DNA from 2 places in the Jonesia denitrificans DSM 20603 genome. Region 1 is predicted to be linked to the other one. Evidence: riboswitches for the same ligand, from Rfam matches in the RefSeq annotation. Region 1 holds a riboswitch; the other holds the start of a gene.
The links. Region 1 has a riboswitch for S-adenosylmethionine ahead of JDEN_RS00965 (methylenetetrahydrofolate reductase). Riboswitches for the same ligand answer to the same signal wherever they lie in the genome.

Region 1 (7,230 bases):
TCAATTGCCTTCGATGCCGAAAAACTCGACAACGTGACCGCCACAGCAAGCGCTAACTGCTCCACCGTGAAGGTGCCTTGAACAAACCGTGCACCGGCGTCCCCCAGGACAAGCAGCACCGTGATGAGGGTGAAGGCGACGGTCAGGGAACGTCGAATCGCGGTGATCGTACCGCGGTGGGTATTGTCCTGGGCGATGGTGTCAATCAATGAGGTAGAACGTTCCAACCATGGGTGTTCGTAGCCGTATCCCACAATGTCGGCGACACCTTGGACAGTTTCAGTGACAGTTTGGGAAAACCCAGTGCGGTCGCTGGCGTGGCCAGCACTGACACGTTGGGTGAACCACCACCCCACCGTAGGTGTAACAACTCCCACAAGGAACACTCCCACAGCGGCGATCCACGCCACCACAGGGGACGTTGCGGCGCCCAACCAGACAAGGACACCCACCGGGACAACGACCGCTGAGATGACCGGGGCGATGGTGTGAGCGAAAAACACTTCAACCCGGTCAATGTCTTTAGTGACACGGGTGAGCAGGTCACCGGTGTGCGCAGTGACAGTGTTTGCTGGAGCACCTGGCCACAGCCGCGAAAAAGCGAAAACCCGCAGCTCTTCGAGTGCTTTAAACGCCACATAGTGCCCTGAGTACTGTTCGACGTACCGCACGATCGCTTTCATGAGCGTCAAGCCTGCTAACACCAAAACCAGGTGCCCCACATGGACGGTGCTTGTGACAGCTCGGGCTACCCCGGTCGCAGCAACAGCAAGCAGCGCCACCGCCAACACCTGGTCAATGATGCGGCACACCGTCGAGATGATGAGCGGCCACAACACGGAACGCACATGAGTGGCACTCCACCACAACGCTGACAACGACTGGTTCACTGTGTCACCTCCTGAACAACGCCACCCTCGACGCGCACAACACGATCGACCGTGCGCAACGACGAAGCCCGGTGAGTGATCGTGACAACTGTGCGCTCCCCACTGCGCACCATCTCATCAATGGCATCAAGGATCGCCCGCTCACTGGCCACATCGACTTGTGACGTCGGTTCATCCAACACGATGAGTCCAGACCCCGACAATAACGCCCGTGCTAAAGAAAGCCGTTGCGCCTGCCCCCCGGACAGTGTCGCCCCGCGTTCACCCACACGTGTGTCCAACCCGTTGGGCATTGCCTCAACGTCCGCCCGAAGGTGAGCGCGTGCTAGCGCCGCCCACATGTCTTCGTCGCTAGCGTCAGGGCAGGCAACCGCAAGATTCTCACGGATCGTCCCCGTAAACAGGTAGGTGGACTGTCGCACCACCGCACTGAACGCTCGCGCTGACGTCACCGTCACATCGGTCACCGGAACGCCACCAAAAAGGACCTGCCCTCCCTGCGTGTCTAACGAACGTTCAATGAGCCGCACAATCGTAGATTTACCGGCCCCCGAGCGCCCCACAATGGCCACATGCTCCCCTGCATTGACCGAAAAACTCGCTCCACGAAGAACCGGCGTATCCCCGTAACCGCAGGTCACATCGGCAAATTCAAGCACTGGAACAGAAGCAGAAGCCACTGCACCCAGCGGATCACGACCACCAACCACGCCAGGTTGACTACGCAGGATCCGTGCGATGCCACGCTCTGTAGCCCGGCCACCCAACCCGACATAAAAGAATGACCCCACCTTCGCCAACGGCTCCAACAACACTGTAGTCATCAGGATCAACGCCAACCCCTGACCGGCGGTAATCACATCAGCGTCAAGACGCACCACCGCGAGCACCGCCAGCGCAGACACCATGATGAGGAAAAACACGCCGTCAGTCACCAAAATGACAACCTGATTGACCGCAAGCAACCGCATCACAGAGCGGCGGTTGCGTTCACCTGCAGCCGCCAACCGTGCTTGCATGAGGGGAGCCGCCCGTAACAAACGCAAGGTAGTTAACCCTTGCAACGCATCCAAATAATCGGCCGCTAACGCCTGACGTTGCGCCCGGGACTGACCTGACACCCGCCGAAACGCCCGCTGAAACCCATACACAGCAGCCGGAATAAGTGGCACTAACACCAGCACAACAAGCGCTGTCACCCAATCAATGAACAGCGCAATCACACCTAACACCAACACCGGCGACACCACCGAAGCAACCGATGGACCCACAAACCCCACCCGGTACGCGGCGACCCGTTCCGCGCCGTCCATGGCCATGGACACCACTGCTCCCGTGCGATCACCCGCCCGTGGCGTTGGCCCGACCCGCAAGATCTGCCGAATGATGCGGTCACGGACCGTTGCTTCTTCACGCGCGCTTCCTCGCGCCGTGACCCACACCCCGGCACCGGTGAGCACGGCGGCAAGAACCGCGACCACCAGGGTGGACCATTCCCCTACTGTTGGGCTGATTCCCGCAACAAGCGGAGCAAACGGGGCCTGGTTTGCGTCTGGAAGCGTCCCTGCTTCCACAATGTCTGGGGTGGCCCCTGAGGTCGCGAGATACCGGTCCACCACCGCGCCAACCAGCACAAACAACAGGCCCGTGACAACCGATGCGGCACTGAACAACACTGCCGACCAACGAGTTGTGCGGGCAAGAAGTGGTGAGTACAGCAACGCTGGGTCCACCGGCGGCGGCCCACTTGGCCCGCCCTTTGCGCGAGAACCGTCACGGTCGCCGGGGTGACCATTGCCGGTTGGGTGACCGGGGTGACCTGGCCGGGAAGTCGTCACAGAATCAGGTCGTGAGGACGGGGGTGACGAAGGGTGGGACGCCGACATGACTGCAACCTAACACACGCAACATGGTGGCACTCAGTAGGTGCGCGCATCGGTTATTGATCCTGGTCACACCCGATGTAACTAGCGCACAAGAAGATGCAACCCGCCTTCAACGACCACTGCGAGCACTCCCATCAAACACACCCACCACACGTACCCCCAACGGCGTGATTCAGCAGCAAAAGTCCCAGCAAACAAGGCAGCCCACAACCCCAGTGATACAAAGGGGCCACTCGCCGCATACACGGTCGCCGCATGCGCGAAGGGTTGCACCATGGGCATCATGGACGCCACCGTGATCACCAGTGCAGACCCGACCGTGATTGTTAACGCTGCGATCAACAGGGGCACCTGCGGTAAGTTCGCGGCGCGTCGGGCGGCGGGCTCCTGGGACAACGGCTGCACCGCCCACAACATGACAAAAGGAATGAGTAACATCAATGCCAGGTGGGTGATCAGCCACCACTGCGAGCATGACACCTGCGGGTCAATCACCGCCGCAAAACTGGACACAGAACCACTTCGGGTACCGACCGAGGACACCCCGTGATCAACACCGATCAACACGACACCCAGCCCTGTCGCAGCCAACACAACCAGCACCGGTCGCGGAAGAGTCACCACGCGAAACCGAGAAACAAGAGGCGCAGAGAACCTGCGTCCCTCGGGAGCAAGCATGATCCCCGTCGCAGGTGTCACTGGTGACATGCCTCCACCTTTTCCTCATCAATCAACCCGGCACTAAGGGTTTGGTGCCGCCCGATCACGCTTCCCCCAAAGCCCTGTTGTGATCTGGGCGGCACCACTGTGTCCCCACCATGTTTGTGTCACAACTCCCCGTGGACTTACAGGGTGAAAGAAAGAAGTTCTCCACCCGCGACACAGAAGCCCACAATGTGGACGCTGGTTGTTCACGCACCGGAATCCGGTGCACACTGATCGTGTTCTGTTCCATCCAGAGCGGCCGAGAGTTCTGGCTCGTTGACGCCGCAGCAACCCACTCCTGAACGGAAGCCTCCACAGGGAAACGGGTGCTAACGCCAGATCCGATGGAGAATTAGTCATGGCTTCCTTTGACGTGTCAGCCACAGCTCGCGGATTTCACCGGCCTACGGTGTCGTTCGAGTTGATGCCTCCGCGTAACCCTGCGGCGGCACCAAAGTTTTGGAACACTGCCCGCAAGCTTGTTGAGGCGCATCCCGATTTTGTGTCCGTCACCTACGGCGCAGCGGGGGGCGACCGCGATTCGGCGCGCACAGTGGTGGAAACTCTCGTGCAACACACCAACGTGTTGCCGATCGCGCACCTCACCTGTGTGGGGGCGACTCGAGACAACGTGGCAGACACCATTGATGATTTCCTGGCAGCCGGGGCGCGCACGTTCCTCGCGTTGCGGGGAGACCCACCAAAGGACCAACCTGACTGGGCGCCACCCACCAACGGTGTGGTGTCGTCGCTCGAACTCATTGCGCTTCTGCGTGATGTGGAAGCGCAACGGTGTCAGGCAGATGCGTCTGAGGCGCTGCGTGGGGCAATGAAGCCGTTAACCATCGCGGTTGCGACGTTCCCAGAGGGGAACCGCGATGCGGGGACAACCCGTGAACAAGAAGCTGCCCGACTGTTGCAAAAGCAGCAAGCTGGCGCGAACTTTGCGATCACCCAGTTGTTCTACACGGCGTCGGCGTACACCGAGTTTGTGGATGTGGCACGTTCCTTGGGTGTCACCATTCCCATCGTGGCTGGCATCTTGCCGATGACCGATCCACAACGGTTACGACGGTTGGAACAGTTGACCGGAGTACCGGTCCCCCTTGAGTTAGCAGCACAGTTAGATGCGATTGCTAGCCCCCATGTGCGGCACTCTCACGGCATTGCGGCGTCAGTGGATTTAGCGAACGCGGTCCTTGACTCCGGGGCCCCCGGGTTGCACATTTACACGTTTAATAAGCACGAACCTGCACTGGACCTGCTCGAGGGCGTACACCTCGGAGGTTCACTGGGTGGGGTGGCGCCTGTGCGTTCACCGCAGCCAGTGGATGTGGCCGGGTGGCCGCAGGTTGGCGCATCCCCTGTCACTGCGTAGGTTGCGGGTGCCCCGTGTGGTGCCTTGTGATCGGGTGGTGACGTGTCCGTCTCTGCTGGTCGCGCCGTGTGGGCGACTGTAGGGTTTTCCGTTTTCTTGTGAGGGATGACCATGTCTTTTGTTTCTTCTGTTTTTCCGTCTGCCACGATTTTGGGGTACCCGCGTATTGGGGACCGCCGCCAGCTCAAGCGTGCGTTGGAGTCGTTGTGGGCGGGTCGGTCCAATGCGGATGAGTTCGCTGCCACAACCCACCAATTACGGGCTGCCACCCGGGAACGGTTAGCGGCCCGCGGGTTGGGGCGCGATGACTCCTCGATCCCGGAGTCGTTTAGTTGGTATGACCAGGTTCTTGATGCGGCCGTGACGTTTGGGGTGATCCCAGACCGGTTCCGTTCGTTGGATTGGTCGGGGGACCTGGTTGGTGCGTACAGCACGGTGGCGCGTGGTGTGGGTGATGATGCCCCGTTAGAGATGACGAAGTGGTTCAACACGAACTACCACTATTTGGTTCCGGAAGTAGATGAGTCCACCCCGTTTGTGTTGAACCCGACGTTGGTGACGTCGCTGGTCGACGAGGCCCGTGCGCAGGGTTTTGTCACCCGCCCAACGATTGTTGGTCCGGTGACGTTCTTGGCGCTGTCCAAAGCTGCGACTTCCGCTTCCACGGGTTTTGACCCGTTGTCACGCCTGGACGAGTTGGTGGGTGTGTACGTGGAGTTGCTGGCGGTTCTCGTTGAGCGTGGTGTGCAATGGGTTCAGTTGGATGAGCCTGCGTTGGTGTCAGAGAACTTGTCAGTGGATGCGACCGCATTAGAGCAAGCGTTTGTGGCCGCTTATGCGCGTTTGACGTCTGCCGATGCGCGCCCCAACATCCTAGTGACCGCCCCGTTTGCGTCGTTGGGTGCGTTGGCAGAACCTGTGCTGAACTCAGGTGTTGAAGCCGTTGCGGTGGACCTCGTACACGGTGACCTTCCTGCGGCAGTCCCAGACGGGGTGACACTTGTTGCTGGCGTGGTCAATGGTCGCAACGTGTGGCGGTGTGACCTAGATCAGGCTCGGCGTGTGCTTGAAGGAGTACACGCGGGTTCAGTGGCAGTATCAACGTCCACGAGTTTGCAGCATGTTCCACACACTGTTGCCGACGAACCAACACTGGACCCCACACTAGCGTCATGGTTGGCGTTCGCTGACGAAAAGATCAGCGAGGTTGTCACCTTAGCGCGAGGTCTCACCCAAGGATGGGATGCGGTGGCATCCGAGCTCGACGATGCGCGAACCGTGTTAGCCGCCCGGGCGGCAGCCCCTGGGGTGACCGTGCCGCACGTGCGGGAACGGGTTGCGGGAATCACCCATGCTGACCTGGCTCGAACCACCATCGATGGAAAACGCGCATCGATAGCCTCACGGGTCGCGCAACAGCAGGAACGACTTCAACTTCCTCCACTGCCGACCACAACAATTGGGTCCTTCCCACAAACAGCAGATATTCGCCGGGCACGCGCCCAGTGGACACGCGGTGACCTCACTGACGCGGACTACCAGGTGCAGATGCGCACCGAAATCGAACGTGTCATCCGCTTGCAGGAAGACCTGGGTCTTGACGTTCTTGTCCATGGCGAAGCGGAACGCAACGACATGGTGCAGTACTTCGCAGAACACCTCGATGGTTTCGTCGTCACCGAAAACGGGTGGGTACAGTCCTACGGTTCGCGGTGCACTCGCCCATCCATCCAGTGGGGCGACGTCTCCCGCCCAGCTCCCATCACCACACAATGGGCAACCTACGCCCAGTCACTGACTCCCAAACCCGTCAAAGGGATGCTCACCGGACCAGTGACGATCATGGCATGGTCCTTCATCCGTGAAGACCTTCCACTCGCAGAAACAGCGAAACAAATTGGTCTGGCACTCCGTGACGAAGTGGGTGACCTGGAAGCAGCAAACATTGCGGTCATCCAAGTGGACGAACCAGCACTCCGCGAACTCCTCCCCTTGAAAAAGGCTGACCACAAAGACTACCTCGACTGGTCTGTGTCCTCCTTCCGCCTTGCCACCACAGGTGTGCGCCCCGACACCCAAATCCACACCCACCTGTGCTACTCCGAGTTCAACGACATCATCGATGCCATTGACCACCTTGGGGCAGACGTCACCTCCATTGAGGCGGCCCGCTCACGCATGGAAGTCCTGGGGGCGCTCGCCGTTTCCGGGTTTGGGCGCGGGGTTGGCCCGGGGATCTATGACATCCACTCACCCCGAGTCCCCTCCGTCGAAGAATTGGCGGAACTCCTTGACCTTGCGGTGCGTTCGGTTCGCCCAGAGTTGCTGTGGGTGAACCCTGATTGCGGGTTGAAAACCCGCGGATATGACG
Region 2 (7,230 bases), 400 kb from region 1:
TGCAAAGCGAACCCACCCACCCCGCAGAACAGGTCCCACACGTGCTGTGGGCGCGCATCGGCAATCCACTGCTCCGCTTGACGGTACAAGTGCGCCGCAACGGGGGTGTTGGTTTGGAAAAAACTCTGCGGACGCAGGTAGAGAGGAATGTCGCCCACCCGCATCGTCAAGGAGTTGTCTTTGGTGAGGACAATTTCTCGATCCCCTTCGAGGATCGCTTTGTGTTCAGGTTGCAGGTTGACAGTGACCACCCGCACCTGCGGATTCTCGGCGAGCCAACCGGGAAGGTGCTTGCTGATGCGCGTAACCGGTTCCTGCGAGCGGGCCACGAATCGCACCATGTACTCACTGTCCGGGGATTCGGTGACGAGGACATATTTGAGTTCACCACGCCGGTCAGCAACTCGATACGGTTCTATGCGGGCGGCCATGATGAAGGCCCTCACCGCGTCAAGCACTTCCTGCATGCCCTGCGTGTACAAAGGGCAATCACGCAGGTCAACGCCACCAAAGGACGCATCAAGGATCCCAAGGATCGGGTTGTCTGCTGTGCCAGATACCGCCATTTTCGCTTTGTTGCGAAACCCTGCTTGGGCACTGGCAACGGGAGGGAGCCAGTCAAGATCGGGGTATTCCCCAAGGAGTGCGTGCACGTCAGCGGCTTTTGTGGCGAGTTGACGCTCGTAGGGGATGTCAAGGAGGGCGCACGAACGGCACCTGTGTGCGTCAAAGTGGTGGCACTGCATCTCACTATTGTTCCTCATGAGTTGACGGGTGCCTTGCCGGGCCTTGGCGCATCGGGGTGGTTGGAACCGGTCAGGCTGGTGGCGAGACTGGTAGCGAAGTGGCTGGCGGCTGGTGGGTGAGGGTTCCTCACACTGAACCGGCAGTTATGCCACAGGGACCGGTGAGTTCTCCTTGGGGTGCGTATCGGTTTGTGTGGGGCGGGTGCGCGGGGTCGGGCCGCACCCGGCTGCTACGTCGGCAACAGCTGCAGCAGCGGTTGCAATGAGACCGTCTAACCCGGATCCGGCTGGTGTGGGCCGTGGGTCGTTGTGCACAGCCCAGCAGCCGTTGATGATGTCGTAGGTGGCGTCACTTCCCTGCTCAACCCACTGGGTGACCGCAGCAATAAGGCGTTCCACCTCGTCTACTGTGGTTCCTACCCCAACTGATGCGCGAATCGCCCCGTTCTCAACCCCTAACCGGGTGAGCAGTGGGTGGGCGCAAAAACGCCCGTCTCGCACCCCAATACCGTGTTCTGCTGACAGGTATGCGGCGACAAGCCCTGGGTCGCACTGAGCAACCGTGAAGGAAACCACCCCTACCGGGTCGCAGGAGTCTTCCCACAGCCGCAAGATCCGTACTCCCTCAATGGCCGACAAACCCTCGACAAGCCGCGTGCGCAACACGTTTTCGTGGCGTTCCAGTTCGCCGGCAGGGAGGTTTCCTAACGCCTCGCACGCTGCTGCGAGCGCAACAGCACCGATCACGTTGGGTGATCCTGCTTCGTGTCGGGCGGGGGCTGGCGCCCAGGTGATGGTGGTGAGTGTGACGTTGTGAACCGCGCCTCCCCCTGCGAGGTACGGGTGTCCAGCGTCGAGCCAATCACGTCGACCAACGAGTGCACCTGCGCCAAAGGGCGCGTAGGTTTTGTGGCCGGAGAACACAACGTAGTCTGCGCCGCTGGTGGTGAGGGAGAATCCGCGGTGTGGGACGAGTTGGGCGGCGTCAATGACGATGCGTGCACCTGCTGCGTGGGCGATGTCAACGAGCTCGGTGATGGGTAGTGCTTCACCGGTGACGTTGGAGGCGCCTGTTGCTGCCACGAGTGTGTAGTTGTCGCGGGCTAGTTCGGCGCGTAGTTGGGTGAGGGTTTCACGGATGGTTGTGGCAGCGGTGATGACTGTTGCCCCACCGGATGCGGCTTGCCAGGGCAGGAGGTTCGCGTGGTGTTCGATGTCGAGGACGAGGACTTTCCCGGGGGTCCCGTCAGGGTTGGTGGGGATGCACCCGGCGAGGAGGTTGAGGGAATCGGTGGTGTGCCGGGTGATGATGGTGACGTCGTCTGCGCGGGCGCCCACATGCTGACCGATGCTTGTGCGCGCTGCTTCGTACAGTGCGGTGGATACTTGGGAGAGGTATCCGGCGCCTCGGTGCACGGAGGCGTACAGCGGGAGGACTTGGTTGACCCGTTCTTGGACGGCGACTAGTGCCGGGGCGCTGGCGGCGCAGTCAAGGTTGGCGTATGTGGTTGACCCACCGTTGATGAGGGGAACCCGGGTGTGGGCGCCAACTACGGGAAGGCATGGTGTGTGGTGGTTCATGTGTGTCTCCATGGTGATGGGGACCTCCCTGCCTGCCTGTTCACCCAGCCGCGCCACGGGTGTGGCGTGATGTGCGTGGCGCTTGTGGCGCTCATGGGTGGGATTGTCAGGTGACAGGTCCCGCGCTTGCCCCCGGAGCTGGTTGGCTCGGGGCCTGGTCTTCACCCGGGGCACCCCACCGCAGGTGGAGGGTTGCCGGCCAGCAAACCGGGGTTTTACGCTGGCACTCGTGACCTGACACCAGAGTGTGGGATGTTGGTCTGTGGTGTCAACGCCACACCACACACGTCTCACATTTTGAAAAGGGTGTCTCATTTTTTGCGGTCATCGGTCATGATCGTTGAGTACAACCATCCAGAGCGGTCGAGTGACTTGGCACCGTGACACCGCAGCAACCCCCCGACACGTCATCCGGGTGAGGGTGCTAACGCCAGAACGATGGAGGACAGCATGACATATGCAGGCGACCTAACCCCGCAAGAAGCGTTTGACCTTGCCGCACAGAACCCCGACGCCGTGTTCGTGGACGTCCGCACGGTAGGGGAATGGCAAACCATTGGGGTCCCCGACCTCACCAGCATCAACCACGACGTTCACTACATCGAATGGGTCACCGCGTTCGGACCCAACAACCAGTTCCTCACCCAACTCGCCAACACCGGGGTCACCCCGGGCGATGGCCGACCCATCATCTTCCTGTGCCGCTCTGGGAACCGCTCCATTGGCGCAGCTACGGCCGCCACCGTTGCCGGGTACGGCCCCGCCTACAATGTCCTTGAAGGATTCGAAGGCGACACCGACGACTACGGCAACCGCACCGTCAACGGGTGGAAACTGCGCGGCCTGCCCACCACCACCTTCACCGAAGGCGAGTAACCCCGTGTCCCGCACCCTACGCCCCGCTACCCTTGCCGTGCGGGGCGGGCAAACCCGTACCGCCTTCGACGAAACCTCTGAACCTCTCTTCCTCACCCAGGGATACGTGTACTCCACTGCTCAGGAAGCAGAAGCTGCCTTTAACGGCGACATCGATCGGTTCATCTACTCACGGTACGGAAACCCCACCGTCCACACCTTCGAAGAGCGCCTGCGCCTCATGGAAGGCGCTGACGCCTGCTACGCCACCGCCACCGGCATGTCCGCCGTGTTCACAGCACTCGCCGCCGTGGTGAAATCCGGGTCGCGCATCGTTGCCGCGCGCGCCTTGTTCGGCTCATCCCTGGTGATCTTTGACGACATCTTCGCCAAGTGGGGCATCCGCACCGACTATGTTGACGGCCACGTTCTATCCCAATGGGAAGAAGCCCTCGCCACCCCAGCTGACGTGGTGTTTTTTGAAACACCATCCAACCCCATGCAAGACATCATCGACGTCGCAGCCGTGGCACGTCTTGCCCACGATGCGGGCGCCCTCGTCATTGTCGACAACGTCTTTGCCACCCCTGTCATGCAACGCCCCCTTGAACTCGGGGCTGACGTGGTCGTGTACTCCGCGACCAAGCACATTGACGGGCAAGGCCGTGTCCTCGGCGGCGCAATCCTTGGCTCTACCGACTACATTTCTGGGCCAGTACAAACAATGATCCGCAACACCGGCCCCTCCCTCTCCCCCTTTAACGCTTGGGTGCTCCTCAAAGGACTCGAAACCCTCCCTGTGCGGGTCGCCGCCCAAAACGCCGGCGCCCTCACGATCGCACAAACACTAGAGACCACCCCCGGAATCATCAACGTGCGCTACCCCTACCTGCCCAGCCACCCCCAGCACGAGTTAGCGCGCACGCAACAAACCGGCGGTGGAACTGTCGTCACATTCGACCTAGACATCCCGCAAGGAACAACACCTGAGCAGCAAAAACACCATGCTTTTGCGTTCTTGAACGCGTTAACCATTGTGGACATTTCCAACAACCTTGGTGACGCGAAAACTCTTGCCACCCACCCTGCCACAACAACCCACCGCAAACTCGGGGTCGAAGGGCGAGCCAAAGTGGGCATGTCGGAAACAACGATCCGCCTGTCCGTCGGCCTCGAAGACGTCCGCGACATCCTCGACGACATCACCCAAGCCCTCGTCACCGCGCAACGCACCGAGTAAGACCAGCACATTCTATTTGTCCAACTGCTAAACTATTGCGGGTAAGCAACGACGCTTAAGGACCCACAATGTCTCTGGACACCACCGCCCACACTGCCACCTCTCCCCACCCCGCATGGCTCCCGCCAACAACCCTGGCACGCCTCGGCGACCTCACCACCACCCTCGACATCCCGCCACACCTTGCCGACCACCCCGTGATCACCACCCTGCGCAGCGAAATCACCCACGCAGCACACAACGCAACCACCACGGAGCACCCGGGGCGCGCATCGGCAACCACCACCACATCACGCACCCTCACCCTGCGGCTCACACCCCCCACAGGCGCCACCAACCAACCCGCATCAACACAGTTCCTCGGTGACCCCCACGATGACGCCTACACACTCACCACCACACCCGACACCATCACCGTCACCGGACGCACCCCCAACGCACTGCTCTACGGTTACTTCGCCCTCCTCCGCCACGACCTCACCACACTGCCCCCCACCAGTAAGCACACCCCCGCCACCGCGATCCGCATGCTCGACCACTGGGACAACCTCAGTGTTCACCCCGTGATGGGACAGATCGAACGCGGATACGCTGGCGACTCCATCTTCTACACCAACGGCGCGGTCCGCGAGAACCTCACCCGCGTCGCCGACTACGCGCGCCTCCTGGCGTCACTGGGCATCAACCACGTCGCCATCAACAACGTCAACGTGGAACGTGACGCAGCCCGCCTCCTCACCGACAACATCAACGACGTGGCCCGCATCGCCGCGATCTTCCGGAACTGGGGCATCCGCACCCACCTGTCCGTGAGTTTCGGTTCTCCCATGTCCCTGGGCGGCCTGACCAGCAACGACCCACTAGACCCACAAGTGCGCCAATGGTGGGCCGACACTTTCACCGCCGTCTACTCTGTCATCCCCGACTTCGGTGGCATCGTCATCAAAGCAGACTCCGAAGGACAACCCGGCCCCTTCGCCTACGGTCGCACCCACGCTGACGGCGCCAACATGCTCGCCGAGGCGCTCGCGCCACACCACGGAATCGTCCACTGGCGGGCCTTCGTCTACAACCACACCCAGGACTGGCGCGACCGCACCACTGACCGTGCCCGCGCAGCCTACGAACACTTCGCCCCACACGACGGCACCTTCGCCGACAACGCCATCGTCCAAATCAAGTTTGGCCCCATGGACTTCCAAGCCCGCGAACCCATCTCCCCCACATTCGCGGCCATGCCCCACACCAACTTGTCCCTCGAATTCCAAGTCACCCAGGAATACACCGGGCAACAACGGCACATCTGCTACCTCGGAACCCAGTGGTCGGAGATCATGCGGTTCACCTTCTGGCCAACCAGCAACCCCCACACCACCCTCGCTGACATTCCTGTGTCCTTCACCGCCGTCTCCAACGTGGGAATGAGCGCCTACTGGACTGGTCACCCCCTCGCCCAAGCGAACCTGTACGCCTACGGGCGGCTCACCTGGGATCCCACAGCAGACCCCGGTGACATTCTCACCGAATGGCTCACCCTCACCTTCCCCCACACCCCAGCAGCCACGCGCACAACACTGCACCACATCATGGCGTCGTCTTGGGACACCTACGAAAAATACACCGCCCCCCTGGGGGTCGGTTTTATGGTCTCCCCCGGTGCAGCACACTACGGCCCCCACATCGACGGGTACGAATATTCCCCCTGGGGCACCTACCACTTCGCGGACCGTGACGGTGTGGGTGTGGACCGCACCCGAACCGGCACCCGCTTTGTGGACCAGTACCCGCCCGAACTCGCTGACCAGTACAACAACCTCGACACCTGCCCGGACGAACTGGTGTTGTTCTTCCACCATGTTCCTTACACCCACGTTCTCCACTCCGGGAAAACGGTGATCCAACACATCTACGACACCCACTTTGAGGGAGTCGACAAGGTTCTTGACTACCAACGCACCTGGGACAACCTCCGTGACACGATCCCCACCGCGGTGTTCGAGGAAGTAAGCACCCGCCTGACCGAGCAAGTCCGCTGCGCACACGAATGGCGCGACCAGATGTGCACCTACTTCTTCCGAAAGTCAGGGATCCCCGACACCCACGGACGCACCATTTACTAACCATTCCTCACCACCGCCCCTCACCGCGTAGGATCACGGTATGCCACGATCACGGGTGCGCCGGTACGCGCTGCGCACACTAGCTGTCCTTGGTGTTCTTGTTCTCCTCGCAGTGGGCGGCATGGTGGCGTGGAGCCAGATCGGAGTCATGCCCGCAGAACCTGACCCACTCGCCTCTGTCACCAATGACCCACGCATCACCGTCACCGATGCAGGGCTCGCACTTGTTCTGACCCCCACCGACCCCACCACATCCGATGCACCCCTAACCAGCACCGGTCTTGTCATGATTCCGGGGGCAAAGGTTGAGGCAGCCGCCTACGTGGCAACATTCGCGGACGTTGTCACCACCACCGGGGTGACAGTGGTGATCACCAAACCGTGGCTCAACCTCGCGTTCTTCGATGTTCGCCCGCTGTCTACCTTCACCGACCTCGCCCCGAATGTGGACACGTGGATGGTGGCCGGTCACTCCCTGGGCGGTGTGAGAGCCTGCCAGCTCGCCTCCGACACCAGCGGTGTGATCCTGCTCGCGTCGTACTGCGCAACCGACATCTCCACCTCTACCCTGCCCGTCCTCAGCATTTCCGGCAGCGAAGACGGGTTATCCACCCCAGAAAAAATTGCCGATGCGCGGCCCCTCCTGCCCGAAACTGCAACGATAAGAGAAATCGAGGGTGCAAACCAT

Region 2: it holds a riboswitch for S-adenosylmethionine, as region 1 does, so the genes downstream of both, JDEN_RS11980 (aminotransferase class V-fold PLP-dependent enzyme) here and JDEN_RS00965 (methylenetetrahydrofolate reductase) in region 1, are expected to answer to the same signal.

The regions. Positions count from the first base shown of each region.
Region 1 is NC_013174.1:202,908-210,137, reverse strand. It holds gene cydC (thiol reductant ABC exporter subunit CydC) at 1-890, opposite strand, end outside; gene JDEN_RS00980 (ABC transporter ATP-binding protein/permease) at 887-2,728, opposite strand; gene JDEN_RS00975 (hypothetical protein) at 2,858-3,484, opposite strand; SAM riboswitch class I at 3,725-3,832, shown strand; gene JDEN_RS00965 (methylenetetrahydrofolate reductase) at 3,840-4,859, shown strand; gene metE (5-methyltetrahydropteroyltriglutamate--homocysteine S-methyltransferase) at 4,971-7,230, shown strand, end outside.
Region 2 is NC_013174.1:2,554,847-2,562,076, forward strand. It holds gene rlmC (23S rRNA (uracil(747)-C(5))-methyltransferase RlmC) at 1-746, opposite strand, end outside; gene JDEN_RS11980 (aminotransferase class V-fold PLP-dependent enzyme) at 891-2,327, opposite strand; SAM riboswitch class IV at 2,445-2,562, opposite strand; SAM riboswitch class I at 2,675-2,772, shown strand; gene JDEN_RS11985 (rhodanese-like domain-containing protein) at 2,778-3,203, shown strand; gene JDEN_RS11990 (O-succinylhomoserine sulfhydrylase) at 3,208-4,422, shown strand; gene JDEN_RS11995 (alpha-glucuronidase) at 4,491-6,542, shown strand; gene JDEN_RS12000 (alpha/beta hydrolase) at 6,583-7,230, shown strand, end outside.